Regions from separate parts of the Nocardioides dilutus genome, predicted to be linked through region 1. Evidence: riboswitches for the same ligand, from Rfam matches in the RefSeq annotation. Region 1 holds a riboswitch; the other holds the start of a gene.
The links. Region 1 has a riboswitch for thiamine pyrophosphate ahead of thiE (thiamine phosphate synthase). Riboswitches for the same ligand answer to the same signal wherever they lie in the genome.

Region 1 (14,636 bases):
GGCCCGGGCGGGTGAGCGCGGAAGGCGGCTCGCGGCCGAGGCGGTCCACGTCGCGGAGACACTCGACGCCCAGCATGCCGACGAGGCCCCGGTTGCCCTCATCGTCGCGTCCCGGCTCGTCGAGGACGGGCGCCGTGTCGGCCTGCTCGACCTGGCCGCCGGATACCGCACCCGGTCGACGTCGCTGGTCCGCGCGAGTGGCTGGCTGGGGCGGGCCCTGGAACGCGAGCTCGCGGCCGACCGGGGCGGGGTCCTGCGAGGGTGCGCTCGCGGTCTCGACGCGCTCGACGACCACCGCCGGGTGCTCGGCAGCACCGAGCTCCGGGCCCTGGCGACCGGTCACGGCTCCGAGCTCGCGACCCTGGCGCTGAGGCACGCGGCGGGCGACCCTAGGGCGTTGCTCAGGTGGAGCGAGCGCTGGCGCAGCACCGCGCTCGCGCAGGCGCCCGTGACGCCCGGCAGCGCGCCGGTCCTTGAGTCGCTGGTGGCGCTGCGGGAGACGGTGCGTCGGCTCACCCAGGCGCGGGCCGACGGCGAGCCCACTGACGAGCTGGAGGGTGAGCGCACCCGGCTCGAACGGCAGGTGCGTGCGGAGCACCACCGGCTCGCCGGCGCGGACGAGGAGGTGGAGCGGTTCGACGTCGACCACCTGGTGGCGACGGTCGGCGACGGCACCCTGGTCGAGCTGGTCGACGTCGACGGAGTGCTGCACGTGCTGGTCGTCCACCGCGGCCGCGTCCGGAGGTACGTCGCGGGCACCACTGCGGACGCGCTGGCGCTGGCCGACTCGGCGCGGTTCATCCTGCGCCGCAGCGCCCGCGGCCGGCCCTACGCGCCCGGCGACCTCGGCGACCGGCTGGAGCAGGTGCTGTTCGGGGACGCGGCCCCGCCGCTGCCGGACGGTCCGGTCGTCGTGGTGCCGACCGCCCGGCTGCACGGCGTCCCGTGGGCGATGCTCCCGGCGCTGGCGGGACGCCCGTTCGGGGTGGTGCCCAGTGCCGCGCAGTGGCTGCGCGCTCGCGCCGCCCGGCCGCGGCGCGGCAGCGGCGTCACCCTGCTGGCCGGGCCCGGACTGGGCACGGGCGGCGCCGAGGTCCCGGTGCTCGCCCGGCGGCTGCCGGACGCCCTGCACCTGAGCGGGACGGACGCCACCGTCGAGGCCGCGCTGGCGGCACTCGACGGCGCCCGGCTCGCGCACGTGGCGGCGCATGGCCGGTTCCGCGCGGACAGCCCGCTCTTCTCCGCGTTGGAGATGGCCGACGGCCCGCTGACCGTCCACGACCTCGAGCGGCTGAAAGTGGCGCCCCACCGGATGGTGCTCTCAGCGTGCGAGTCGGGCGTGCTGGCCCCGGTCGGGGCGGACGAGCTGCTCGGACTGGCGTCGGCCCTCTTCGCGCTGGGCACGGCGGGGCTGGTGTGCAGCGTCGCCGAGGTCAACGACGCGGTCACCGCGGAGCTGATGGTCGATCTGCACGCCCACCTGGACCGCGGCGATGACCCGGCGACCGCCCTGCTCGCCCTCCGGCTGGACGCCGAGGGCGGCCCGGCCGCAGCCACGGCGGCGGCGTTCGTCTCTCTGGGTGTCTGAGCCGATCGACGACTACCGGCTGTTCGGGTCCAGCCCGCGCACCAGCACCTTGATGACGCCGAGGTCGAGCACCTGCTTGCCCTTGAGCTTGAAGCGCTGGGCCTTGGCGATGAGCCAGTAGGGCGTGCCCGCCTCGGCCAGCCGGGCCGAGGAGACCAGGGTGTCCGGGATGAGCGTGTCGGGGTGCTCGTCGTAGAGCGCCTCCAGGTCGAGGATCCGGCCGACCGCGTCGCCCTTGTGCAGCCGCTCGACCCGGAAGCCCTTGCCGAACTTCTGCCTGCCCGAGACCGTCGGGAACAGCCACGACTGCGGGCCGCTGTCGTGGACCCGGAAGCCGATGGGTGCGATCACCGGGAGGCCGTTGGAGCCATAGGTCATCCGGCCCTTCACCATCGCCCCCTTCGGTGCGACGAAGTCGGCCGTGGTGGCGCCGGCCACGGTCACCGAATGGAGCATGGTCGCGACGTTGGCGCCGTGGGCGGTGCCCTTGTCACCACGGTCCCGGTAGGACGTCGTCTGCAGCACGCTGTAGGTGCCGGGCACCATCCCGTGGGCGGTGTAGCTGCCGCTCCTGGCCACCTCGGTCCACAGCAGGGCCATCGGGGTGGCCTGGTCGCCGACCTCGTGGGCCTCCCGCAGCCACGGGTCCTGGGGGAGGGCAGTGATCTTGACCTGCGAGCCCTTGTTGATCCGCCCGCTCAGGGTGATCGGGGCCTGGTCCAGGGCGATGGCGCCCAGGTTGGTGTCCGAGCCGGCCAGCACGTCCAGGCTGCGCTGGGCCCACGGGAAGAACGTCTCCTCCGGGGGTGCGAGCGGGAACGCGCCGCGCCGGACGTAGAGCTTGTACTGCTCCGGCGGCAGCCCGCGGAGGACCACCTGGCCGCCGGGCTCGTTGGCCGGATTGCCCTCGTAGACCTTCATCACCCGCCCGGCCTGGTTGCGCAGCTCGGCCTGGATGTCGCCGTCACCGCCGGGGAACGTCGCATCCGCGACCGAGAACCGGACGGTGGCCCCCGGGTCGAGCGCGAAGTCGACGGTCTTGGGGACGGTCTGCTCGAGAGTGACCGGCTTGGTCTGGGACATGTAGTCGGAGAAGCCGACCGACGTGCGGACCGTGTAGTCGCCGGGCTCGAGCGACGTCACGGCGTACTGCCCGGCCGCGTCGGTCACCACGCCGGCCGCGAACCGCTCGTTCTCGTCGAGGATCGCGAGGAAGACGTCCGCGACCGGGCTGCCGCCCGAGGTGACGGTGCCACGGACGACGCCGGCGTGCCGGGTGCGGAATGACAGGTGCTTGATCCTGCCGGGCTTGAGCTTGAGCTTGTCGGAGCGGAAGCCGGGCACGGTGAAGTCGTTGCGCAGTCCCGGGTCCTTGTCGACCTCGACCCGGTAGGTGCCGCCGGCGACCTCGAAGCGGTACTTGCCCTTCTCGTCGGTGAACGCGCGGTCGGCGATGCTGTTGTCCCCGCGCAGCAGGTAGACGGTCTGGTTCTCGCCGCCCCTGAACGTGCCGGCCAGGACCGCCGAGGCCTTGACGGTGACCTCTCCGATCGACCGGGACGGCTTGCGGGGCGGGAACATCGAGGTCTGGCGCAGCCAGCTCACCGTGGTCCCGTCGGGCCCGACGTACGACGGCGCGAAGCTCTTGACCACCGGGTCGGTGCTGCACTCGACCGCGCCAGGCTCGGCGGAGCAGATCCGGACCAGGTAGCGCTCGGTGAGCTGCGGGAGCCGGAAGAAGCCGTTGGCGGTGGTCCGGGTGACGACGCGCTCCTCCTCGCTGAAGTCGACGGGCAGACCGAGGTCGGAGTAGCGGACGCCGTAGATCAGGGCCTGCTTGACCGGCTTGCCGCCCGGCCCGATCACCCGGCCGGTCACGAACCCGCTGGTCGCCGGCGGCTTCGGCGCGGCTCGGTCCGCGGGGACCGCCGCACCTGCGGCCGAGTCGGCCGGCGCCACCAGTGGCGGCGGGCTGGAGTAGTAGGTCGAGTCCCACGTGCGCGACTCGGCCGCCGGCGCTGATCCCACGGGCCCCACGGGCCCCGCCGGCGCCGCGGCGGGGGCTGGCCCGGGCACGGCCAGGCCGGCGGCCACCAGGGCGGGAACGAGGACGAGGGCGTGCCTGAGGCGCCGGGTGCTGGTCACGCCGTGGATTGTGTCCCGAGGTGGCCGTCGCTGCCCAGTAGCGTGGCCGAGGTGTCTTGGTCCTTCCTGATCACTGCGCTCGTCATCTGCGTGACCCCCGGCACCGGTGCGCTATTCACGCTCGCCGCGGCCCTCGGCCGCGGCGCCCGGGCGGGTCTGCTGGCGGCGTTCGCCTGCACGATCGCCACCGTCCCGCACCTGCTCGCCGCGGTGACGGGGCTCGCCGCGCTGCTGCAGGCCAGCGGCGTGGCGTTCCAGGTCGTGAAGTACGCCGGCGTCGCCTACCTGCTCTGGATGGCCTGGTCGACCTGGCGTGACACCGGCGCGCTGCGCATCGACGCCGACGACACGCCCACCAGCCGCCGGGCGGTGATCGTCTCGGCGATCGGCGTCAACGCGCTCAACCCCAAGCTCACCATCTTCTTCTTCGCGTTCCTGCCGCAGTTCGTGCCGAGTGGCACGGACCACGAGCTGGGCTGGATGCTCGGCCTCGGCGCGGTCTTCGTGTTGATGACCTACCTGGTCTTCGTCGGCTACGCGCTCGCCGCGGCGTCGGTGCGCCACCAGGTGCTGACCCGGCCGCGCGTCGTGCACCGGGTCCGGCGGGCCTTCGCGGCCTGCTTCGTCGTCCTCAGCGGCCGGCTGGCCCTCGAAACCCGCTGATGGCGCTCTACCCGGAGGCGCGGGCGGCCGTCGAGGCCGCCTCAGCCGAGACGCCGGTATGGACCGAGGGCTACGACATCGACGCGGCTCGGGCGGCCAACCGGACCGATGCCCTGGCCGAGCCGCGCGAGGAGGTCGGCGAGGTGCGCGACCTCGACGCCGACGGGGTGCCGGTCCGGCTCTACCGGCCGGACGGGGCCGGCGAGGGGGTCGTCGTGCACCTGCACGGCGGCGGCTTCGTCTTCCACGACGTGGACGTCCACGACCCCGGCTGCCGCCGGCTGGCCAACCGGACCGGCCGCGCGGTCCTCAGCGTCGACTACCGGCGGACGCCCGAGCACCGGTTCCCGGCGGCGCCGGACGACGTCGACACGGTGCTCGCCTGGCTGGACCGGGAGTCGGCCGGGCTGGAGCTCGGCGGACCGGCGTACGTCCACGGCGACAGCGCCGGTGGCAACCTCGCCCTGGTGGCGGCACTCCGCCACCCGGGCCGCTTCGCGGCGGCGGTGCTGATCTATCCCTTCCTCGACCCGGAGGCGGGCTTCGACTCCTACCGCACCGCGGCCGACGGCTTCGACCCGCGCGAGGCGGCGTGGTACTGGCAGCACTACGCCGCGACGCCCGCGGACCTCGAGGACCCCGACCTGGCGCCGCTGCGCTCCGACCGTCTCGGCACGCTTCCCCGAACCCTCCTCGTGACCGCGGAGCACGACCCGCTGCGCGACGAGGGGGAGGAGCTGGCGAGGCGGCTCGCCGAGGCCGGGGTGACCGTCATCGCGACCCGCTACCTGGGGCAGATCCACGGGTTCTGGCGGCACCACGCGGTGTTCCCGGCTGCGGAACAGCTGCTCCGCCAGACGGCGGCCTTCCTGTCGTCTGGTTCGTGACCTCGCGTCACGCTTCGGGATCGCCGAACAGCGACCCGCGAAGATCGGCTATGTTCGGCGCATCCAACCCACGGGAGTCCGCGGCAGCGGGCTGAGAGGGAGCTGTAGCCGCTCCGACCGTTGAACCTGATCCGGCTCATACCGGCGAAGGAAGCGAAGGAGCACCATGTCACCTGCGTCGTCATCTGCGCTGTCGGTTCCTCGGCTGATCTGCATCGTCTCCGAGCACGACGACCTCACCCTGGTGCCCCAGCTGGCAGCCGCCGGTGTGGACGGCTTCCAGGTCCGCGCGAAGTCGTACGACGCCCGCCGGCTGATCGCCCTGACCCGGGCCGTGGTCGCGGCGGTCCGGCCGGTGGGCGCGCTCGTCACCGTGAACGACCGCGTGGACGTCGCCGTCGCTGCGGGCGCCGACGGGGCGCACCTCGGGAGCAGCGACCTGCCGGTCGACGTCGCCCGGCGGCTCGCACCTGGGCTGCTGCTCGGCGTGACCTGCCGATCGCTGGCCGCGGTGGAGGCAGCCGCTGAGGCGGGCGCGGACTACGCAGGGGTCGGGCCGGTGTTCGCCACGTCCAGCAAGGCCGGGCTTCCCGACCCGGTCGGCGTCCGGGGTCTGCGCGCGGCCACCGGCGTGCTGCCCGTCGTGGGGATCGGCGGCATCACGGCTGACGAGGTGGCCGCCGTCGTCGCCGCCGGCGCCCAGGGCGTGGCTGTGATCGGCGGGATCTGGCGACATCCGGACCCGGTAGAGGCAGCGAAGGAGCTCGTCGCAGCGCTCGGTGCCTGAGATGGGGAGGCGCATCACGGTCCTCGGTGCCGGCATCGTCGGCCTCACGGTCGCCGATGAGCTCCAGCGGCGTGGGCACGCCGTGACGGTGGTCGACCGGTGCCCGGCGCGGGGGGCGTCGTACGCCGCTGCGGGGATGCTCAGCCCGGCCGCGGAGGTCTGGCACGGCGAGGAGGACCTGCTCCGGCTCGGTCTGGCCTCGCTCGCGCTGTGGCCGGACCTGGCCGCGCGGCTCGGCGTCGTCCTGCGTCTGGACGGGACGCTCCTCGTCGGGCACGACGCCGGCGACGCCCAGCGTGTCGAGCGGCAGGCCGCGCTCGTGGCCCGCCACGGTCACGCGGCGGAGCCGTTGGCACCCGCGGCCGTGCGGACGCTCGAGCCCGGTCTGGCACGGGTCGCCGGCGGCGCCCTGCTGCCCGCCGAGGCCAGCGTCGACCCGCGCGCCGTGTGCGCCGCCCTGCTGGGCCGGGTGCGGGTGGTGGCCGAGGACGCGGGCGGCGCCGACGTCACCGTCGTCGCGACCGGGGCGCAGCTGCCCCGGCCGTGGCGGCACCTGGTGCGCGGCGTGCGCGGCGAGATCCTACGCCTGCGCAGTGAGGACCCACCGTCGCGGACGGTGCGCGGGTGGGTCGGCGGCGAGCCGGTCTATCTCGTGCCGCGCGCGGGCGGGGAGGTGGTGGTCGGCGCGACCAGCGAGGAGCACGCGGCGCCCCCCGTGGTCTCCGCCGGCGGCGTGCGGCGCCTGCTGGCGGCCGCCCGCGCGATCTGGCCGGCGCTCGACCGCGCCGAGCTCCTCGAGACCACGGCACGCGACCGGCCCGCCACCGCCGACGGGCGGCCGCTCGTCGGGCCCTCCGGTGTCGACGGCGTGCTGCTGGCAGCCGGGCACTACCGGCACGGCGTGCTGCTGGCACCGCTCACCGCGCGCCTGGTCGCCGCCCACCTCGAGTGCGGGTCGGTCGACGACGCCGTCGACCCGCGGCGCTTCGCCGGACCCGCCAGCGCATCCATCGCAGCGACCGAAGGAGGAACACGATGACGATCACGATGACGGTCACGGTCAACGGCGAGGCGCTGGCGCTCGACGCCGGCACCGTCGCCGACCTGCTGACCCTGCGCCTCGACGACCCCCGCCCGCACGGCGTCGCGGTCGCCGTCAACGACGAGGTGGTGCCGCGCGACGACTGGCCACGCCGGCCGCTGGCCGACGGCGACGTCGTCGAGGTCGTGACGGCGGTGCAGGGCGGATGAGCGACGCGCTGACCATCGCGGGCGAGGAGCTGCCGTCGCGGCTGTTCCTCGGCACCGGCGGGCTGCCCCACGTGTCCCTGGTGGAGCCCGTGCTCGCGGCGGCCGAGCCGGCGTTGGTCACGGTCTCCATCCGGCGGATCTCCTCGGTCGCCGAGGGAGGGCTACTCGCTGCCCTGCGGGCCGCCGACGTCAGGGTGCTGCCCAACACCGCCGGCTGCCTCTCGGCCCGCGAGGCCGTGCTCACCGCCGAGCTGGCGCGCGAGGCGCTGGGCACGACGTGGGTGAAGCTCGAGGTGATCGGCGACGAGACCTCGCTCCTCCCCGATGTGGTCGAGCTGCTGGACGCGGCACAACAGCTGGTGCGCCGCGGCTTCACCGTCCTGCCCTACACCACCGACGACCCGGTCGTCGCCCGGCGACTGGTCGACGCCGGCTGCGCCGCCGTGATGCCGCTGGGCTCGCCGATCGGCTCCGGCCTCGGGGTGCTCAACCCGCATGCGATCGAGGGGCTCCGTGCGGCCGTCGACATCCCGCTCGTCCTCGACGCCGGCGTGGGCACGGCCAGCGACGCCGCCGTGGCGATGGAGCTCGGCTGCGACGCGGTGCTCGCCGCGACGGCCGTGACCCGGGCCGACGACCCGATCGCCATGGCCCGGGCCCTGCGCCTCGCGGTCGAGGCCGGTCGCACGGCACGTCGGGCAGGTCGGATCCCACGCCGGGCGACCGCACGCGCCTCCAGCCCGATCCGGGGGCGGATCTCGTGAGCCCGCCCCCGCGGCTGCTCGTGCTGACCGACCGGAGCCAGCTGCAGCTGGGCCAGAGCCTGCGCTCGGTGCTCGCGCCGTGCGCCGACGCCGGTCTGACCCACGTGGTCCTGCGCGAGACCGACCTCGCCGACGAGCAACGCGCAGGCCTGGCGGCTGACCTCGCCGCGGCCGGCCTCGCCGTCATCGCCGCCCACCGGCCGGTGCCGGGAGCCAGCGGCCTCCACCTGGCTTCCCGCCAGCCGGCACCCGCGCCCGACGCATCGCGGGCGGCGTCCTGGGGGCGGTCCTGCCACAGCGCACCCGACGTCGTCGCCGCGGCCCGAGAGGGCGCGCAGTGGGCCACGCTGTCGCCGTACGCCCCGACTGGGAGCAAGCCCGGCTACGGGCCCCCATTGCCAGCGGAGGCGTTCGCGGGGCACGTCATCCCCGTCTACGCACTGGGCGGGATCACCCCTGGCAATGCGGCCGCGGCCCGTGCGACCGGGGCGTACGGCGTCGCCGTGATGGGTGCCGTGATGCGGGCTCCCGACCCGGCGGGCGTCGTCGCTGCGCTGCTGCAGGAGGTGGCAGCGTGAGCCCGCCCGTCGTCCTCACCGTCGCGGGCACCGACTCCGGGGGAGCGGCGGGCATCGCCGCGGACCTGACGACCTTCGCCGCGCTCGGCGTGCACGGCGCGTTGGTGGTCACGGCCATCACCGCGCAGGACACCACCGGCGTTCGGGCCATCCACCCGGTGCCGCTCGACGTGGTCGCAGCCCAGCTCGACGCGGTCCTCGACGACCTCGATCCGGTCGCCGTGAAGACCGGGATGCTCGGGACGCCCGAGGTGGTGCGGCTCGTCGCCGAGCGCTGTGCGGACCGGGTCCTCGTCGTCGACCCCGTGATCGCGGCGACGTCCGGAGCCCTGCTCGCCGACGAGGCCGTCGTCCGCGCCTATCGCGAGCACCTGCTTCCGGTCGCGACGGTCAGCACGCCCAATGCCGACGAGGACGAGCGCCTCGGGCGCGACCACGGCGTCACCGTGATCCGCACGGGAAGTGGCGACACCGACCTGCTCTGCGCCCCCGGGCAGCCGGCGGTGCGGCTCCCGCACGCACGCGTCGTCACTGCCAACGACCACGGCACCGGCTGCACCTACGCCGCGGCCCTGGCCGCCCACCTGGCCCACGGGCTCGACCTTCCCGAGGCAGCACGGTCCGCGGCGTCGTACGTCGTCCGGCAGCTGCGGCTCGGCAAGGACTGGGACCTCGGCCGTGGCCGGGGGCCGATCGCACACCTCGTCCCGGCAACCTTCACCACCGGCACCCAAGGAGACACCACATGACCGTCCACCCCGCCCACACCCGCATCGAGGTCGGAGACCTCAAGGTGCCCTTCACCCGCGTCGCCCTGACGAACGGCGAGACCTTCGAGCGCTACTGCACCGAGGGCCCGGGCTCCGATCCTGAGCGCGGGCTGCCCCCCGTGCGCGCTCAGTGGATCGAGGGTCGCGGTGACACCGAGTCCTACGACGGTCGCGAGACCCAGCTGCTCGACAACGGGAGGTCCGCCGTGCGGCGCGGGGAGGCTCAGGGGGAGTGGCGCGGTGAGCGGCGTACGCCCCGGCGCGCGGTCACCGGCCGCACCACGACGCAGATGGCCTACGCCCGCGCGGGCATCGTCACCGAGGAGATGCGGTACGTCGCCGAGCGCGAGCGCTGCGACGTCGAGCTGGTGCGCAGCGAGGTGGCCGCAGGCCGCGCGATCATCCCGGTCAACGTCAACCACCCCGAGTCGGAGCCGATGGTCATCGGCAAGCGGTTCCTGGTGAAGATCAACGCCAACATCGGCAACTCCGCGGTCACCAGCAGCATCGCCGAGGAGGTCGACAAGCTCACCCACGCGATCACCTGGGGCGCCGACACCGTGATGGACCTGTCGACCGGCGACGACATCCACACCACGCGGGAGTGGATCATCCGCAACAGCCCGGTGCCGATCGGCACGGTGCCGATCTACCAGGCTCTGGAGAAGGTCGACGGCGAGGCCGACCGGCTCTCCTGGGAGGTCTTCCGGGACACCGTCATCGAGCAGTGCGAGCAGGGCGTCGACTACATGACGATCCACGCCGGCGTACTGCTGCGCTACGTGCCGATGACCGCGCAGCGGGTGACCGGGATCGTCTCCCGGGGCGGCTCGATCATGGCCGGCTGGTGCCTGGCGCACCACGAGGAGAACTTCCTCTACACGCACTTCGACGAGCTCTGCGAGATATTCGGGCAGTACGACGTCAGCTTCTCCCTCGGCGACGGCCTCCGGCCCGGCTCGACTGCCGACGCCAACGACGAGGCCCAGCTCTCCGAGCTGCGCACCCTCGCCGAGCTGACGCAGCGGGCGTGGCGGCACGACGTGCAGGTGATGGTCGAGGGACCCGGCCACGTGCCGCTGCACCTCGTCGAGGAGAACGTCCGGTTGCAGCAGGACTGGTGCCACGGCGCGCCGTTCTACACGCTGGGTCCGCTGGCGACCGACATCGCGCCGGGATACGACCACATCACCTCAGCCATCGGCGCCGCCACGATCGCCATGCACGGCACGGCGATGCTCTGCTACGTCACACCCAAGGAGCACCTCGGCCTGCCGAACCGCGACGACGTGAAGACCGGCGTGATCACCTACAAGCTGGCCGCGCACTCAGCCGACGTGGCCAAGGGCCACCCCGGTGCGCGGGACTGGGACGACGCGCTCTCGAAGGCGCGCTTCGAGTTCCGGTGGCGCGACCAGTTCGCGCTGTCGCTCGATCCGGTGACCGCCGAGGAGTTCCACGACGAGACGCTGCCGGCGGAGAACGCGAAGACCGCCCACTTCTGCTCGATGTGCGGCCCGAAGTTCTGCTCGATGCGGATCAGCCAGGACGTCCGGGAGCGGTTCGGGGATGCGGAGCTCGGGATGAAGCAGAAGTCCCAGGAGTTCGTGGAGCTGGGCGGCACCGTCTACGTCGAGCAGCCCGCTTCCTGACAGGATTGCGGCCATGCGCGTGCACCTCGGCTCGGACCATGCCGGCATCGACCTCAAGGCCCACCTCATCGGCTGGCTCGGACAGCACGGCTACGAGGCCGTCGACCACGGACCGTTCGTCTACGACGCCCTCGACGACTACCCCGTCTTCTGCCTGCGCGCCGCCGAGGCGGTCGCCCGGGAGCGGGCCGAGGGGCAGGACAGCCTCGGCGTTGTGGTCGGTGGGTCCGGCAACGGGGAGCAGATGGCGGCCAACAAGGTCGCCGGCATCAGGTGCGCGCTGGCCTGGTCGGAGGAGACCGCCGCCCTCGCCCGCCAGCACAACGACGCCCAGGTCGTCTCGGTGGGCGGTCGGATGCACTCGCTGGAGGACATGACCCGGTTCGTGGAGGTGTTCCTCACGACGCCGTTCAGCGGCGACGAGCGGCACGCACGCCGGATCGGCCAGATGTCGTCCTACGAGCAGACCCGCGAGCTGCCGCCCTTGCCGGACTCCGCTGTTGACGGGGCTGCTCGTGGGGCCGCGGGTGCCTGAGGGCCACACCCTCCATCGCCTGGCGCTGGACATCGGCGATGCCTTCGCGGGCCAGCAGGTCCGGGTGACCAGCCCGCAGGGCCGGTTCGCAGAGTCCGCGGCGCTCCTCGACGGCCGGGTGCTCGACGCCGCCGAGGCCTACGGCAAGCACCTGTTCGCGTCGTTCGGCGAGGGCGCGGTCCAAGACGTCGTACACGTCCACCTCGGGCTCTACGGGAGGTTCGACGTGCATCGCGACGTCCGCGCGGTGCCCGAGCCGGTCGGTCAGGTCCGGCTGCGGCTGGTCGGCGGCGGTGCGTACGCCGACCTGCGCGGCGCCACCGCCTGCGAGCTGCTCACCCAGGTGGAGCGGGCGGCCGTGCTGGCGCGGCTCGGGCCAGATCCGCTGCGCCCCGATGCCGACCCCGACGTCGCCTGGCAGCGGATCCGGCGCAGCCGGGCGCCCATCGCCGGGCTGCTCATGGACCAGTCGGTGGTCGCCGGCGTCGGCAACGTCTACCGTGCCGAGCTGCTCTTCCGGCACCGCGTCGACCCGTTCCGCCCCGGCCGCTCCCTGCGGGCCCGGCAGTGGCAGGAGATGTGGGCCGACCTGGTCGGTCTGATGGAGGACGGTGTGCGCAGCGGGTTGATCGACACCGTCGGTCCCGAGCACCTGACCGACAGCGAGGCCGACGCCCGACCGCTCGGGGCCGGGCGCCGGCGCGGCCACTCCTATGTCTACCGCCGGGCCGGCCTGCCGTGCCGCGTCTGCGGCTCGCGGGTGCGGACGGTCGAGCTCCAGGCCCGCAACCTCTACTGGTGTGGCAAGTGTCAACGGCGCTACCGAGGCGCCCCCTAGAGTGAGCCAGCCCCCGACGACTACGAGGACCCACCTCCCATGACCTGGACGCAGACACTGGCCCGCCGCGGGGTCACGGTGCAGACGCAGATCATGGTCGGGCTCGTGGCCCTCAGCCTGGCGGTGGTCATCGCCGTCGTCGCGGTCACCAACATCGTGCCCATCACCAGCCTGATGGTGCCGCTGCTGCTCGGCAGCATCCTGCTGGGTCCGCGGCGGCTGCCGCTGTTCGTCGTGTTCATCCTCGTCCTGCTCGCGGTCTCGGTCGCCGCCCAGGAGGAGCGCACCGTGCGCACCTGGGGGGCTGTGGGCATCCAGGTGCTGATGTGCCTGATCGTGCTGGCCGCATCGTGGCGCCGTTCGCGCCTGGGCGTGGGCCTGGTCGCGGGGGAGTCGATGTTCGTCGACCTGCGCGACCGGATCAGCCGCCAGACCGGCCTCGACCACCTGCCCCCGGGTTGGTACGTCGAGACGGCGCTCGAGTCCGCCGGGGGCACGGCGTTCGCCGGTGACTTCCTGGTGGCCACCCGGCCGACGCCGGACCGGCTCGAGGTGGCGCTGGTGGACGTCTCCGGCAAGGGCGAGGAGGCCGGCGTCCGGGCTCTGCTGCTGGCCGGGTCCTTCGGCGGGCTGCTGGGTGCCCTGTCGGCCGCGGCGTTCCTGCCGGCGGCCAACGACTACCTGCTGCGGCAGGAGTGGCAGGAGGGGTTCGCGACCGCCATCCACCTGTCGGTCGACCTGCGCACCGGCTCCTACGAGGTGCGCTCGGCGGGTCACCCGCCGGCCGCGCTGCGCAAGGCCGGCTCGGGGAGGTGGACGGTGTTGCCGACCGAGGGTCCGATCCTGGGCATCGTCCGGGACGCGGAGTTCACCTGTGCCTCGGGCGTCCTCCAGCGCGACGACACGCTCCTGCTCTACACCGACGGCATGGTCGAGCGGCCGCGCCGCGACATCGACCTGGGGATCGACCGGATGCTCGGCGAGACCGAGCAGATGATGCGCGGCGGCATCGTGGGGTCGGCCAAGCGGCTGGTTGACGGCCTCGGATCGACGTCCGACGACCGGGCCGTGCTCCTGCTCACGCGCTCCTGAGCCCGCCGCCAGTTCGGGTCGGAGGCCCAGTTTGTGGCACGATCCCGGGTGCGCGGATGTAGCTCAATGGTAGAGCCCCAGTCTTCCAAACTGGCTACGCGGGTTCGATTCCCGTCATCCGCTCCAAGCCGGGTCGAGACATGGTGTCAAGGCCCTGTTTGGCGGGGCGTAGCGTAGTGGCTAGCGCGCCTGCTTTGGGAGCAGGAGACCGCAGGTTCGAGTCCTGTCGCCCCGACTAACGACCGAACGCTGTCCATCCGAGGAGAACAAGTGAAGAGCGCCGTCGAGACCTTGAGCCCGACCCGGGCCAAGCTGACCGTCGAGGTGCCCTTCGAGGAGCTCAAGCCGAGCCTCGACGCGGCCTACCAGCAGATCGCCAAGCAGATCAACGTCCCCGGCTTCCGCCGCGGCAAGGTCCCCCCGGCGGTCATCGACCGCCAGATCGGCAAGGGGGCGATCCTGGAGCAGGCGATCAACGACGCGTTGCCCCAGAAATACCGCGAGGCGCTGGAGCAGAACTCGCTCGAGCCGCTGGCCCAGCCCGAGATCGAGGTGACCAAGCTCGACGAGAACGAGGGCTTCGAGTTCACCGCCGAGGTCGACGTCAAGCCCGAGTTCGAGCTGCCGGCGTACGACGCCGTCGCGGCCTCCGTCGAGGACGCCGTCGTCGCCGACGCCGACGTCGAGGAGCAGCTCGGCGCGATGCGCGAGCGGTTCGGCACCCTCAGCGACGTCGAGCGTCCCGCCGCCGACGGCGACTTCGTGGTCATCGACCTGACCGCCACCCAGGACGGCGAGGTCGTCGAGGGCGCCGAGCTGACCGGCATGAGCTACCGGGTCGGCCGCGGCGGCATGATCGACGGCCTCGACGAGGCGCTGGTCGGCATGGCCGCCGGTGACGCCACGACGTTCACCACCGAGCTGGTGGGCGGCGACCTGGTGGGCCAGGCGGTCGAGGTCTCGGTCTCCGTGACCCAGGTGCAGGAGCAGGAGCTCCCCGAGCTCGACGACGACTTCGCCCAGGACGCCTCGGAGTTCGACACGCTCGAGGAGCTCACCGCCGACCTGCGTGAGCGTCTCGGTCGG
Region 2 (14,636 bases), 1.6 Mb from region 1:
AAATGGCGCGCGTGAAATGGCGGGGGCGACGGCCCCCGAACGCAGCCACCCCCCACCGGGGCTGCGGCGCACATGGGGATGGAGACCGTCGCCATACCGAGGTTGCCCTCGGTGCGCGAAGTCTAGGGCGCTGTCGGTGAGGTTGCTATACCACCGCTGGTGTAACTCTTGGTGTCCGACCCACCGCGACCGTGCCCTCCAAGTCCGGGTCGTGGCGGACCTCCGCGGCGAGACCGGCCGCCCGCATCGCGGCCAAGGTCAGGTCGGCCTGACTGGTGCTGGTCTCGACCAGGAGGCGACCCTCCGGAGCGAGCCAGCCGGAGGCCCCGGCGATGACACGGCGCTGAACGTCGAGGCCGTCGGGGCCGCCGTCGAGTGCGGTCCGGGCCTCGTGGTCGCGAGCCTCGGGGGGCATCGTCGCGATGGCGGCGGTGGGCACGTAGGGCGCGTTGGCGGCGACCACCGCCACCCGTCCACGCAGCGCCTCGGGCAGCGGGGCGTAGAGGTCGCCCTCAAGCACCTGCTCCGGTGGGAGGTTTCGGCGCGCACACGTCACCGCCGCTGGGTCGACGTCGACCGCCCACACGTCCAGCGTCGGCTCAGTGGCCAGCAGGGCGGCGGCGATGGCGCCGCTCCCACACCCGAGGTCGACGACCACGTCGCCTGGACACAGCACCTCCAGCGCGGCCCGGACGAGTACCTCGGTCCGGGCGCGCGGCACGAACACCGTCGGCGCGACGGCGATCCGGAGGCCACAGAACTCCGCCCAGCCCAGCACCGCCTCGAGCGGGAGGCCGCCGACCCTCGCGACGACCATCCGTTCCAGATCGGCCTCGTCGGCAGCAGCAGCGACCAGGAGGGCCGCCTCTTCCTCGGCGAAGACGCAGCCGGCCGCTCGCAGTCGCTCGACGAGATGGTCCATACGGCATCTTGACGAGTGCACCCAGGGGTGGGCGAATGACCCATGCCAATCCGCCACAGCTACGCCAACGTCGCGTCCACGCTCGCCCTCGTGGTGGCCCTCAGCGGCGGTGCGTACGCCGCCACCAAGCTGCCCAAGAACAGCGTCGGGCCCAAGCAGCTCAAGGCCAACGCCGTCTCCGCCGCGAAGGTGAAGGACGGCGGTCTCCTCGGTGCCGACCTCAAGGCCGGTGAGATCGACAAGGAGGTGGCCGGCACCCCGATGGGCGGCGGGCTGACGGGCACGTTTCCCAACCCTGAGGTCGACGTGGCGGACCTCGCGGGCGTTCTGAAGGGAACCGTGCTCGAGACGACCTTCGACCTGGCCACGGGTCAGGACTCGCTCCTCGCGGTGCCCGGCCTGGGGACGTTCAGGACCTACTGCATGGGGTCGGGCTCCAACTTTGCTCGGTTCGAGTACATCAACACCACCGCGTCCACGCACCGTGTCGTGACCACGGTGTCGAGCGAAGGGGCCGTCCACGCGACGACCGGGGTGTCGGCGTCGCCCAGCTCGGGCTTCGACAAGGACACGCTGTCGTCGTCGTCGAGCTCGCGGGGCCACGTGATCGAGTTCGCGTTCCTCGGTGACCCCGACACGACGGTCGTGCTGACCGTCATGACCCGCCCGACCGGCACCGACACCTGCCTCGGACGCATGGTGGCCACCACGACATGATGGCGGCGTGCCCGGGGCGCTCGATCAGATCAGCTATGTGGTCGTCGGGTACGCCGGTCTCGTGCTCGTGCTGGCGGCCTACTCGGCCTGGCGCTGGCGGGAGCGGCCGCCCTGGCTGGACTCGATGGCCTGGATGCTCGAGGTCCTCCTCGCGATCCGAGCACTGGCCGGCCTCGGTGCGCTGGCCTCCGGTGACCGGCCGGAGTCGGCGGCTACCCACGTCGGCTACCTGCTGGCGTCGGTGTGCGTCGTGCCGCTGGCGCTCGGCTCGACGCGGGAGGACCGCGGCCCGTGGTCGATCGGCGTCTTGGCGGTCGCGGTGGTCGCCGTCGGGGTGATCAGCGTCCGGATGATGGTCACCCTGTGACTGGTACTGGGAGGCGTTCCGGCGGCCACCAGGTCCTGCTCGCGCTCTATGCGTTGTTCACCTTCGCGGCCGGCGCCCGCAGCCTCGTCCAGCTGGCGACCCGCGCCGGCGAGGCGCCCGTCGCCTACACGCTGTCGTTGCTGGCCGCGCTGACCTACGCCCTGGGCTGGGTCGCGATCCGCCGAGCATCCGAGGGCCGGACCGGCTTCGCGGCCAAGATGCTCTGGGTCGAGCTCGCGGGCGTTGTCACGGTCGGCACGCTGAGCCTGGTCGAGGACGACTGGTTCGGCGACGCGTCCGTGTGGTCCGGCTACGGCATCGGCTACGGCTTCGTGCCGGCGGTGCTGCCGGTGGCCGGCCTGCTGTGGCTCCGGGCCCAGCGTCCGTCACGGCCCGCTGCCGTCGAGGAACGCTGAGCCGCGTACGTGGCACCCGGCCGCGAGGGTGTTGGTGACCGCGGAGACCTCGAGGTCGAGGAGCTGTCCGTTGAGCACGACCAGCCGCAGGTAGCGGGCGTTGTCGCCCTGGGCGTCCGGGGCGAACACGTAGTCGGTGTCGGTTCCCGGAAGAAGGATGTCGCTGGCGAAGGTGTTCGAGGCCGGGGCCACCGACTGTGACCGCACCGTGTAGGCGAGGGTGCCGGGGCTGTCGTTGCTCACGTTGATCTCCAGGCCCCGGTCCCCGCCGGCGACGCTGCACCTGGCGGTGACCGACAGGACGCCGGGGATGGCGACCAGGGCAGTGGGGACGCCGCCACCAGCCAGGGTCACCGACGCGTCATCGCGGGTGCCCGCCACGACGTCGGCCAGTGCGGCGTCGAGCTGCGCGGTGAGCTGCGCATCCAGGGCGTCGATCGCCGCAGCCAGGTCGGCGTCCCGCACGAGGCCGTCGAACACGTCGGCGGCGAGCGTCGGGTTCGGGAAGGTGCCGGTCAGGTCACCGCCGAGCTGGGCGCCGGTGAGGCCGAGGGCGAGCTGCCCGGGCTTGAAGTCCGCTGCCTTGAGCGTGGCGTTCTTGACCTTCTTGGAGTTCACCGCACTGGGCTTGAGCTGCTTGTTGCCGACGCTGTGCTTGGGGAGCTGGGTCGCGGCGACGGCCCCACCGCTGACCACCAGCAGCAGGGCGAGGGTGGAGACGACGTTGGCGTAGGTGGGTCGTAGGCGCATGGTCGTTTGTGGCAGACCAGGTCGGTGGTCGTCAACGCACTTCCCGTCAGACTAGAACCTGTTCTAGTCTGACGCCGTGGCAGCCGACGCACCCCCCGACGTCTTCGCACCAGCGACGCTGGGCCCGGTCACGCTCCGCAACCGCACCGTCAAGGCGGCGACGTTCGAGGGCCGGACGCCGCACGGGCAGGTCACCGACGACCTCATCGACTACCACCTCGCGGTGACCCGTGGCGGGGTCGGACTGACCACCGTCGCCTACCTCGCGGTGGCTCCCGAGGGCCGCACCCACCGGGAGCAGATCGTGGTGGGCCAGGACACCGGACCGGGCCTGGCGCGGCTGGCCGACGCGATCCACGAGACCGGGGCCGGGATCGCGGGGCAGGTCGGCCACGCGGGCCCGGTCGCCAACGGCCGGTCCAACGGCGTACACGCCCTCAGCGCGAGCCGGATGCCGAGCCCGCTGTCGATGCAGATGGTCAGGTCGGCCACCGAGGAGGACCTGACCCGGATCACCCGGGCGTACGTCGAGACGGCGCGGGTGCTGGTGGGCGCGGGGTTCGACGTCCTCGAGCTGCACATGGCACACAGCTATCTGATCTCCGCGTTCCTCGCTCCGGGGCTCAACCGCCGCAAGGACCAGTGGGGCGGACCGCTGGAGAACCGGGCGCGGTTGGCCCGACAGGTCGCCCGGGCGGTCCGCGAGGAGGTCGGTGACCGCGCCGCGGTCACGGCCAAGGTCAGCGTGAGCGACGGCTTCAAGGGCGGTGTCCGGACCGAGGACAGCATCGAGCTCGCCCAGCTGCTGGAGGCCGACGGCCACCTGGACGCGCTGCAGCTCTCGGGTGGCAGCTCGCTGATGAACCCGATGTACCTCTTCCGCGGCGACGTCCCCACCAAGGAGTTCGCGGCGACCATGCCGCCGCTGGTGCGTTTCGGGATGAAGACCCCCATGGGCAAGGGGTTCCTCAAGCACTACGACTTCGAGGAGGCCTACTTCTTCGAGAAGGCCTCCCGGTTCCGGGCCGCCCTGTCGATGCCGCTGATGCTGCTCGGCGGGGTCAACCAGCTGGCCACGATGGAGCGCGCGATGGCGAGCGGCTTCGACTTCGTGGCGATGGGTCGCGCGCTGCTCCGCGAGCCCGACCTGGTCAACCAGCTCCAGAGCGGCCGCCAGCAGGCGGGCAGGTGCATCCACTGCAACCAGTGCATGCCGACGATCTATTCGGGCACGCGGTGCCCGGAGGTCCCGGTCGCCGCGGGGAAGGCTCTTCCGGAAAACTAGAACGTGTTCTAATCTCAGGGCATGTCTCAAGTGATCCCGGACAAGCCCCTCCGCGTCGTCGTCTGGTCCACCGGCACCATCGGCCGGCACGCGATCGCCGGAATCGACGCCCATCCCGACCTCGAGCTGGTGGGCGTCTGGGTGTCCAGCCCGGAGAAGGAGGGGAAGGACGCTGGGATCCTGGCCGACCTCGGCCGCGAGCTGGGGATCAAGGCCACCAACGACCGGGACGCCCTCATCGCCCTGGCGCCGGATGCCATCGTGCACACCGCGATGGCCGACGACCGGGTCTTCGAGTGCATCGAGGACCTGATCTCGTTCGTCGAGGCCGGCATCAACGTCACGAGCAGCGGCCCGGTGCTGCTGCAGTGGCCCGAGCAGATCCTGCCGCCGGAGTTCATCGCCCGCATCGAGGACGCGTGCGCCAAGGGCAACGCGTCGATGCACATCAACGGCATCGACCCGGGCTTCGCCAACGACGTCCTGCCGCTGGTGATGACCTCGCTGTCCCAGCGCATCGACGAGGTCCGGGTCATGGAGATCTGCGACTACTCGACCTACTACCAGCCGGTCGTCATGGGCGACATGTTCGGCTTCGGCCGGTCGATGGAGGAGAAGCCGTTCCTCTGGGAGCCCGGCATCCTCACCATGGCGTGGGGCAGCGTGGTCCGTCAGATCGCTGCTGCCCTCGACATCACCCTCGACGAGCCGCTGACCGAGGACGTCGAACGCCGCGCCGCCACCCGGGACACCGACTCGGTGTCCGGCGACGTCAAGGAAGGGACGATGGGCTCGGTCCGCTTCCAGCTGATCGGCAAGGTCGACGGCACACCCCGCGTGGTGCTCGAGCACATCACCCGGACCGACGCCGAGTCCGACCCGGACTGGGAGAAGCCACCAGCGGGCCATGACGGGTGCTACCGGATCAAGATCACCGGTGAGCCGATGATGAACGTCGACTTCACCCACCACGGTGAGCACGGCGACCACAACGTCTCCGGCATGATCACCACCGCCCAGCGGATCATCAACGCGCTGCCGGCGGTCGTCGCCGCGGAGCCCGGCCTGGTGCGGGCGATCGACCTGCCGCTCGTCACCGGACGAGGCCTGGTCGCCGGGTCGAGGAGCCGGGCATGACGATCCTCGACAGCTTCACCCTCACTGACCACGTCGCGATCGTCACGGGGGCCGGGCGCGGCCTCGGTGCGGCCACCGCGGTCGCGCTGGCCGAGGCCGGGTCCGACGTCCTCATCTCGGCGCGCACGGCCGAGCAGCTCGCCGAGGTCGCCGCCCGAATCGACGCCACCGGCCGCCGCGCCGTCGTGGTGCCCGCCGACCTCAGCGACCTCGACGCGGTCGCCGGGCTGGCGCAGACGGCGTACGACGAGCTCGGCCGGGTCGACACGGTCGTCAACAACGTCGGCGGCACGTTCCCGCGCGGCTTCATGGACACCAGCCCGCGGTTCCTCACCGAGGCGTTCAGCTTCAACGTCGCCACCGCGCACGCCCTGACCCGGGCCGCCGTGCCGTTCATGCTCAAGAGCGCTGAGCAGCACGGCGGCCAGCAGTCGGTCGTGACGATCAGCTCGATGATGGGCCGCACCGCGGACCGCGGCTACGTCGCCTACGGCACCGCCAAGGCCGCGCTGGCGCACTGGACCCGGCTGGCCGCCCATGACCTGGCGCCGCGGATCCGGGTCAACGGCATCTACGTCGGCTCGATCATGACCAGCGCCCTGGAGTTCGTCGCCGGCCAGCCCGAGATGATGAACCAGATGGAGACCAAGACGCCGCTCGGCAGGGTCGGCGACCCGGAGGACATCGCGGCGGCGGTGCTCTACCTCAGCTCGGCGGCCGGGAAGTACGTCACCGGCAAGCTGCTCGAGGTCGACGGCGGTATCCAGCAGCCCAACCTCGACCTCGGCATGCCGGACGTCACGGCCGGTTAGCCCCCTCATAGGGTCGGCCCCGTGACCTCGTCAACGACGCCGACGGCGTACGCCGTCTCCCCCGACTCAGGGGAGCACTGGACCGCCGAGGGAGCCTGGGAGGTCGCCCCCGGGATCCACCGGATCCCACTGCCGCTGCCGATGGACGGGCTCAAGGCGATCAACGTCTATGTCATCACCACGGACGACGGGCTCGTGCTGATCGACGGGGGCTGGTCGATCGAGGTCGCACGCGATCTGCTCGACCGGTGCCTGAAGGACCTCGGCGCGGGCTTCGGCGACATCCAACGGTTCCTGGTGACCCACATCCATCGCGACCACTACACCCTCGCGCGGGTTCTGGGCAAGGAGCTCGGCGTCGACGTGGCGCTCGGTCGCGGAGAGGAGCGCGCGCTCGACGCCCTCAACAACCTGGAGGCGCTCACCGAGAACCCGTTCGCGGCGCTGCTGCGAACCGCCGGCGCCCACGACCTCGCCGAGCTCTGGAACAAGGGCCACCGCGACGACGACGGCCTGCCGGACCCCGCCTGGTGGCACTATCCCGACAGCTGGCTCGACGGCGACCACGAGATCCCGCTCGGGTCGCGGGTCCTCGACGCCGTCGAGACTCCGGGCCACACCCCGGGGCACTTCGTGTTCGCAGACCAGGCGGCCGGACTCCTCTTCTCCGGCGACCACGTGCTGCCGACGATCACCCCCTCGATCGGGTTCACGTTCCCCGCCGAGGAGCAGCCGCTGGGGGACTTCATGGCGTCGCTGACCAAGGTCCGTGGGCTGCCCGACCTGCGCATCCTCCCCGCACACGGACCGGTCGCGCCCTCCTCGCACCAGCGGGTCGACGAGCTGCTCGCCTTCCACGACCGACGGCTGGCCCTCTGTCTCGACGCCCTCGCCGGAGGCACCCGCTGCTCCGTGGACGTGGCCCGCACCCTCGGCTGGACCCGCCATGAGACGCCGTACGAGCAGCTCGACGAGTTCAGCCGCGGCATGGCCGCGATGGAGACCAAGGCCCACCTCGACCTGCTCGTCGCCCGCGGGAACGCCACGCGCGTGACGGACGAGGACGGTGTGGTGTGGTTCGTGGCGTCAGGGCAGCAGTGAGCGTCCGGTGCAGACGCCTTCGATCACCTGCAACGCGTCCGGCCGCACGTGAGGCTTCCGGTCGTCGAGCCTGACCACGACGTCGACGTCCTCGTGGACCGGCAGGGCCGGGTAGGTGTTGTCGGCCTTGAGCGTGCGCAGCATTGCGAGCGCACTGGCGTGGTCCTCGGTCTCCGCGGACCCGGGCAGCACCGAGATCCAGACCCGGTCCGGCTCTCGCTGACCGGGGTGCCGGTCGCCCAGCTCGGGTAGCCGGACCGGCTGGAGCAGGTGCACGTCGTCGGAGTCGATCATGGTCGCCACCGCGGCCCGGGCGTGCTTCCTCCACACCGGGCCGGAGTAGAACGCGGTGAGCGCCTCGCGCCGGGTGTCCATGTCGGCGAAGCCGCGCAGCCACACGAAGTGGTCGGGCCGGTCCGGATCACGGAACTGCCCGATCACCCTCATGCCGCAGGCTTCCTGAGTCTCGACGAGCTCGCGGTCGAAGAGCTCGATCAGCTCGTCGCGGCGCTCGGGGTGCAGCGTGTATTGGCGCAGCTCGACGACACCCAGGTCCGTGTTTGGGACGCTACTGGGCGCCGCCGACAACCCGGGTGAGCCGCATCGGGACATGGGGGATGCCGTCCTCGAGGAACTCCGGGCCGGTCACCTCGAACCCGAGGGTGGTGTACCAGCCGGCCAGCGGTGACTGGGCGTCGAGGACGACGTCCCGGTCGGGGCAGACCTCGAGGGCGGTGGCCATGAGCGGCTCCGCGAGACCGCGGCCCCGCACCGGAGGGTCGAGCACGACGCGACCGATGCGCCACAGCTCGCCGTCGTCCAGGACCCGGGCATAGCCCACCAGCCGGTCGTCGTCGTCCGTCATCAGCACGTGACGAGTCCCCGCCTCGGTGTCCCGGCCGTCGAGGTCGGGGTACGGACACTCCTGCTCGACGACGAAGACCTGCTGGCGCAACCGGCAGACCGCGTAGACGCGCCAGGCGCCGAGGTGGTTGAACGGGACGGCTTCGATCCTCACCGCAGGAACTCCAGGGTCGTGCGCCACGCCTGCCTGGCCTCGGGGATGAACGGGAGGAGCGGGTAGACGTGCAGCAGGCCCGGCTGCTCGACGTAGGTCAGGTCCCAGTCCGCCTCGACGGCCCGGCGGGCGAGCAGCCGGCAGCCGGGCATCAGCGTGTCGCGCGTGCCGGAGAACATCAGCGTCCGTGGCAGTCCGGCCAGGTCGGCCAGGGCCGGGGACACCTCGGGGCGACCGAGGTCGGCGTCCGAGCCGGCCCACCAGGACGCGTAGGCATACATCTTGCCGATGAACAGCCAGGGGTCCTCCAGGGTGGCGACCTCGGTCTCGGGGGTGCTCGTGGTCAGGTCGACCCAGGGGGAGTGCAGCACCAGGTGGCTGGGCTGCGGCCCCCCACGGTCACGGACGGTCAGCGCGGCCGCGAGGGCGACGCCGCCACCCGCGGAGTCGCCGACGACGACCACCCGGTCGGAGGTCTCGGCGGCCCGCTGGATCACCCGGACGATGTCTTCGTGCGAGTCACGCCAGGTGTGCTCGGGGGCGAGCGGATAGTCAGGCATGAGGACGCTCGCGTCGAGCGCCGTGGCCAGCCGTGCGGCGTACTTCACGTGGTAGGGGTCGATCGGCGCGACGAAACCGCCGCCGTGCACGTAGACGACGACCCGCCCGGGGGAGGCTCCCCGGGCGTGGAAGGTGTAGGAGGGGAATCCGCCCGGCAGCTGCTCCTCGACAACGCGGTAGCGCTTGTCGAAACGGCGTACGGCGCTGGTCGGGAAGCCACGGTCCAGGCTCGCGTGCCAGCGCTCGAGGCGGGCCCGCTCGGCGTCCACGTCGTCGAGGTCGCGTGACTTGCGCACCCGGGGCACGGCGTAGGCGAGCAGCTCGTGACGTCGGCTCGGCATGGGCAGAGATTGTCACAGGGGGTGTCACAGGGGGGTGTCACAGATCGGTGGGCGCCGGTGTCTTGAGGGCACACACATCTTCAGGACACCGACGACACCAGGAGGCACCCATGCCCAGCACCAGCACGTTCCGCATCCCCAAGGCCCCGGTGACCGGCGCCTACGGCTGGTTCATGACCCAGTACGCCAAGCGCCGGCTCGGTGGGGAGTTCCCCGACAACGGCTACGTCTACTTCCACCACAAGCAGGTCCTCAAGGACGTGCTCGGGTTCGAGAACAAGGTGGCCAGGTGGGGTGCGCTCGACCCCAACCTCAAGTCCTACGCCCAGCTCGCCAGCGCCGGCGTGATCGGCTGCTCGTGGTGCCTCGACTTCGGCTACTTCATGGCCCACAACGACGGGCTCGACCTGGCGAAGGTGCGCGAGGTGCCGCGCTGGCGCGAGTCCGACGCGTTCACGCCGGTGGAGCGTGACGTCCTCGAGTACGCCGAGGCGATGTCGGTCACGCCGCTCACCGTCACCGACGAGCTCGTCGCCCGGCTGATCGACCAGCTCGGCACCCCGGCCGTCGTGGAGCTCACCCAGATGATCGCGCTCGAGAACATGCGCTCGCGCTTCAACTCCGCGGCCGGGCTCCAGAGCCAGGGCTACTCCGACGTCTGCGAGCTCCCGCTCGCCGTACCCTCGGCCACGTGACTGACGGGACCGACGCGTTCGTCGCGCACCGCAACCTGCTGTTCACGGTCGCCTACGAGATGCTCGGCTCGGCCGCCGATGCCGAGGACGTGCTGCAGGAGACCTGGCTGCGGTGGGCAGACGTCGACCACCAGGAGGTGCGCGAGCCGCGGGCCTACCTGGTGCGGATCACCACGCGGCTCTCGCTGAACCGGATCCGGACCCTGGCCCGGCGGCGGGAGGCGTACGTCGGTCCGTGGCTGCCCGAGCCGCTGCTCACCTCGCCCGACGTCGCCGAGGACGTCGAGCTCGCCGACAGCGTCTCGACCGCCATGCTGCTGGTGCTCGAGACGCTCACGCCGACCGAGCGTGCGGTGTTCGTGCTGCGCGAGGTCTTCGACCTGGCCTACGACGAGATCGCCGCGGCCGTCGACAAGAGCCCCGCCGCGGTGCGCCAGATCGCGCACCGGGCCCGGTCGCACGTGGAGGCGCGGCGGCCGCGCGAGGTGGTCAGCGACCGGGACCGGACCGCGGTGGTCGAACGGTTCATGGCCGCCGTCGCGACCGGCGACCTCCAGGGCCTGATGGACGTGCTCTCCCCGGACGTCGTTCTCATCACCGACGGCGGCGGCAAGAAGCAGGCCGCGCTCCGCCCGATCCACGGCGTCGAGAAGGTGCTGCGGTTCCTCTCCGCGGTGATGCCCGACGACGGCAGCGCCAGCGCCGCCCCGACCGTCGTCAACGGCGCGCCCGGGCTGCGCCTGCTCCTCGGCGACGAGCTCGACACCATCGCCACCATGCGCGTCGACGGTGGTCGCGTGACCGCCCTCTACCTGGTGCGCAACCCGGACAAGCTCGGACGGGTGGAGGAGGCGGTCGAGCTGGCGAGATAGGCTGGCGCCACAAGACAGGGGAGCGTCCACGCCGAGAGGCCATGGCGCTGAGAGTGCGGAGAAGCCGCAGACCCTCCGAACCTGATCCGGTTAGCACCGGCGAAGGGAGTCACCGTGCGACGCCTACTCGCGCTGCCCGTCCTGCTCGTGGTCATGCTGGTCCTCACCGCCTGCTCTCTCGGCTGGGACGACGAGCCCGAGGTCGAGGAGGGCGGTGGCCCGGCTTCGACGGAGGTCGTGCTCGTCACCCACGAGTCGTTCGTGATGTCCGACGAGCTGATCGCCCAGTTCGAGGACGAGACGGGCTACGACCTGGAGATCAAAGCCTCGGGTGATGCCGGGGCGCTCACCAACAAGCTGGTGCTCACCAAGGACAGCCCGACCGGCGACGCGGTCTTCGGGATCGACAACACCTTCGGCAGCCGGGCCATCGACGAGGGCGTGCTGGACCCCTACGCCGCCGAGCTGCCCGACGGAGCCGACGACTACGCCCTGGACGGCGATGACGACCAGCGGCTGACCCCGGTCGACGTCGCCAACGTCTGCGTCAACGTGGACGACACCTGGTTCGCCGCCGAGGGCCTCGAGCCGCCGGTCACCCTGGAGGACCTGACGGAGCCTGCCTACGAGGACCTGTTCGTGACCCCCGGTGCGACGACCAGCTCGCCCGGGCTGGCGTTCCTGCTCGCGACGATCGCGGAGTACGGCGACGACTGGCCGGACTACTGGACCCGGTTGCTCGACAACGGCGCCAAGCTCACCGAGGGCTGGACCGACGCCTACCAGGTCGACTTCACCCAGGGCGGCGGCGGAGGCGACCGGCCGATCGTGCTGTCCTACGACTCGAGCCCGGCGTTCACCGTCGACGGCGAGGGCGGCACGACCACGAGCGCGCTCCTCGACACCTGCTTCCGGCAGGTGGAGTACGCCGGCGTGCTGGCCGGAGCCGACAACCCCGAGGGCGCCCAGGCGCTGGTGGACTTCATGGTCGGGCCGGACTTCCAGGCCGCGCTGCCCGAGGCGATGTACGTGTTCCCGGTCGACCAGTCGGTGGCGCTCCCGCCGGACTGGGCGGAGTTCGCCGTGCAGCCCGAGTCGCCCTACGTCGTCGACCCGGCGGAGATCGCCGCCAACCGGGACGCCTGGCTGACCGAGTGGAGCGACGTCATCTCAGGATGACCACGTGACACGGCGGCTCCTCGCCCTCGCCGGGCTGGCCCTCGGGCCGGTCCTGGTGCTGACCGTGTTCTTCGTGCTGCCGGTCAGCGGGATGCTGGCGCAGGGCGTGTGGCCGGACGGCCGGTTCGACCCGGGAGCCCTGCTCGACGTGCTGGCCCGGCCGCGCACCCGCCGGGTCGTCTGGTTCACGGTCTGGTCGGCCGGCCTGGCGACGCTCGCCTCGGTGGTGCTCGGACTGCCGGCGGCGTACGCCCTGCACCGGCTCGACTTCCGCGGGCGGGGGGTGATCCGGGCGGCGCTGCTGGTGCCGTTCGTGCTCCCCACCGTCGTCGTCGGCGTCGCGTTCCGCGAGCTGCTCGGGGAGGCCGGCCCGCTGGGGTTCCTCGGCCTCGACGGGTCGCCCGTGGCGATCATCGCCGGCCTCACCTTCTTCAACGTGGCCGTGGTCATCCGGGCGGTCGGCGCGAGCTGGGAGTCGCTCGACGTCCGCCCGGGCGAGGCGGCGGCGGTCCTGGGTGCCTCGCCGCGTCAGGTGTTCCTCACGGTGACCCTGCCGGCGCTCCGTCCCGCCCTGGTCTCCGCCGCCAGCGTGGTCTTCCTGTTCTGTGCGACGTCGTTCGGCGTGGTGCTCATGCTCGGCGGCCTGCGCTACGCCTCGGTCGAGACCGAGATCTACCGGCTCACCACTCAGCTGCTCGACCTCCAGGCCGCGGCCGCGCTCTCGATCGTGCAGCTGGTCGCGGTGACCGCGCTGCTCGCGCTCGCCGCCCGGCTGCGGGCGACGCCCGACCCGAGCCTGGCGCGGCAGGTCGCCCGGCCGCGCCGGCCCCGCCGTGAGGACGTGCCGCAGCTCGCCGCAACCGCCGGTCTGCTGGTGCTCGTGGCGGCGCCGGTGATCGCGCTGGTGGTCGGCAGCCTCCGGGTCGACGACCGCTGGGGGCTCGCCCACTACCGAGGCCTCTCCGAGGCTGAGTCCGGCACCGCGCTGCTGGTGCCGGTCACCGACGCCCTGGTCACCTCGCTTCGCACGGCGGTGGACGCGACGTGGATGGCGCTGCTGCTCGGGGGGCTCGTCGCGCTCGTCGTCACCCGGCGGTCGCGCTCGCGGACGGAGCGACGGGTCAGGGGTGTCCTCGACGGCTTCTTCATGCTGCCGCTGGGGGTGTCGGCCGTGACGCTCGGCTTCGGGTTCCTCATCACCCTCGACGAGCCGCCGCTGGCGCTGCGGGACTCGCCCCTCCTGGTCCCGGTCGCCCAGGCGCTGGTCGCGCTGCCGCTGGTCGTGCGCACCCTCGCGCCGGTGCTCTCGTCGGTCGACGACCGACAGCGCCAGGCCGCGGCCTCGCTGGGCGCCGGACCGCTCCGGGTGGTGACGACCGTCGACCTGCCGGTGGTGTGGCGGCCGCTGCTCGCCGCCGCGGGATTCGCGTTCGCCGTGTCGCTCGGCGAGTTCGGCGCGACCGCGTTCCTCGCCCGCGACGAGCACCCGACCTTGCCGGTGGTGATCTTCCAGCTGATCGGCCGGCCGGGCGCAGACAACTACGGCATGGCGCTGGCCGCGTCGGTGGTGCTCGCGGCGACCACGGCGCTGGTCATGCTGATGGTCGAGCGGCTGCGGGTGCCGTCGGTGGGAGCGTTCTGATGCTGGAGGTCCGTGACGTCACGGTGGAGTACGACGGCGTGCCCGCCGTCGTCGACGCGACCGTCGAGGTCCCCGACGGCTCGGTGCTCGCCGTGCTGGGACCCTCGGGCTGCGGCAAGTCGACGCTGCTGCGCGCGGTCGCCGGCCTCGAACGGCCCACCGCCGGCACGATCTCCTGGGACGGGCGCGACCTCGCAGGCACCCCGACCCACAAGCGCGGGTTCGCGCTGATGTTCCAGGACGGCCAGCTCTTCGGTCACCTCACTGTCGCCCGCAACGTCGGCTACGCGCTGCGCATCCGGCGCAACCGTCCCGAGCGCCAGGACCTCGACGTCCGCGTCGACGACCTGCTCCGGCTGGTCGGGCTCGAGGGCTACGCCGACCGGCTGCCTGCCACCCTCTCCGGGGGCGAGCGTCAGCGGGTGGCGCTGGCCCGGTCGCTGGCCGTCGAGCCGCGGCTCCTGCTCCTCGACGAGCCGCTCTCGGCCCTCGATGCCGGCCTGCGCGAACGGCTGGCCGGCGACCTGCACGCGATCCTCCGCGCGGCGGGCACCACGGCGCTCCTGGTCACCCACGACCACGAGGAGGCGTTCGCGGTCGCCGACCGGATCGCGGTGATGCGGGCCGGACGGATCGTCCAGGAGGGCGAGATCGCCGAGGTGTGGCGGGCCCCGGCCGATCCCGAGACGGCCCTGTTCCTCGGCTACGCGCGGGTGCTCGAGGGAGCGGCGGCAGCCCGGGTGGTCCCGAGGGCGCGGACGGTCGCCGTACGCCGGTCGGCGTTCCGCCTGGACGACGCCGGCGAGCTGACCGGAAGGGTC

Region 2: linked by a shared signal. The riboswitch ahead of ACYVC6_RS00785 (thiamine ABC transporter substrate-binding protein) and the one ahead of thiE (thiamine phosphate synthase) in region 1 are both predicted to bind thiamine pyrophosphate.

Annotation. Positions count from the first base shown of each region.
Region 1 covers NZ_BAAGYA010000001.1:1,764,197-1,778,832, forward strand. The annotation lists gene ACYVC6_RS08620 (CHAT domain-containing protein) at 1-1,588, shown strand, start outside; gene ACYVC6_RS08625 (carboxypeptidase regulatory-like domain-containing protein) at 1,601-3,733, opposite strand; gene ACYVC6_RS08630 (LysE family translocator) at 3,785-4,396, shown strand; gene ACYVC6_RS08635 (alpha/beta hydrolase) at 4,396-5,283, shown strand; TPP riboswitch at 5,344-5,453, shown strand; gene thiE (thiamine phosphate synthase) at 5,450-6,070, shown strand; gene ACYVC6_RS08645 (FAD-dependent oxidoreductase) at 6,072-7,109, shown strand; gene thiS (sulfur carrier protein ThiS) at 7,106-7,321, shown strand; gene ACYVC6_RS08655 (thiazole synthase) at 7,318-8,085, shown strand; gene ACYVC6_RS08660 (thiamine phosphate synthase) at 8,082-8,663, shown strand; gene ACYVC6_RS08665 (bifunctional hydroxymethylpyrimidine kinase/phosphomethylpyrimidine kinase) at 8,660-9,412, shown strand; gene thiC (phosphomethylpyrimidine synthase ThiC) at 9,409-11,085, shown strand; gene ACYVC6_RS08675 (ribose-5-phosphate isomerase) at 11,099-11,620, shown strand; gene ACYVC6_RS08680 (Fpg/Nei family DNA glycosylase) at 11,613-12,458, shown strand; gene ACYVC6_RS08685 (PP2C family protein-serine/threonine phosphatase) at 12,498-13,550, shown strand; tRNA gene ACYVC6_RS08690 (tRNA-Gly) at 13,603-13,676, shown strand; tRNA gene ACYVC6_RS08695 (tRNA-Pro) at 13,713-13,785, shown strand; gene tig (trigger factor) at 13,821-14,636, shown strand, end outside.
Region 2 covers NZ_BAAGYA010000001.1:155,505-170,140, reverse strand. The annotation lists gene ACYVC6_RS00860 (alpha/beta fold hydrolase) at 1-1, shown strand, start outside; gene ACYVC6_RS00855 (putative protein N(5)-glutamine methyltransferase) at 146-922, opposite strand; gene ACYVC6_RS00850 (hypothetical protein) at 965-1,639, shown strand; gene ACYVC6_RS00845 (hypothetical protein) at 1,647-2,006, shown strand; gene ACYVC6_RS00840 (hypothetical protein) at 2,003-2,422, shown strand; gene ACYVC6_RS00835 (hypothetical protein) at 2,393-3,172, opposite strand; gene ACYVC6_RS00830 (oxidoreductase) at 3,249-4,457, shown strand; gene ACYVC6_RS00825 (NAD(P)H-dependent amine dehydrogenase family protein) at 4,479-5,594, shown strand; gene ACYVC6_RS00820 (SDR family oxidoreductase) at 5,591-6,406, shown strand; gene ACYVC6_RS00815 (MBL fold metallo-hydrolase) at 6,428-7,507, shown strand; gene ACYVC6_RS00810 (NIPSNAP family protein) at 7,493-8,119, opposite strand; gene ACYVC6_RS00805 (GNAT family N-acetyltransferase) at 8,076-8,525, opposite strand; gene ACYVC6_RS00800 (alpha/beta hydrolase) at 8,522-9,427, opposite strand; gene ACYVC6_RS00795 (carboxymuconolactone decarboxylase family protein) at 9,538-10,122, shown strand; gene ACYVC6_RS00790 (RNA polymerase sigma-70 factor) at 10,119-10,994, shown strand; TPP riboswitch at 11,001-11,119, shown strand; gene ACYVC6_RS00785 (thiamine ABC transporter substrate-binding protein) at 11,109-12,173, shown strand; gene ACYVC6_RS00780 (ABC transporter permease) at 12,178-13,815, shown strand; gene ACYVC6_RS00775 (ABC transporter ATP-binding protein) at 13,815-14,636, shown strand, end outside.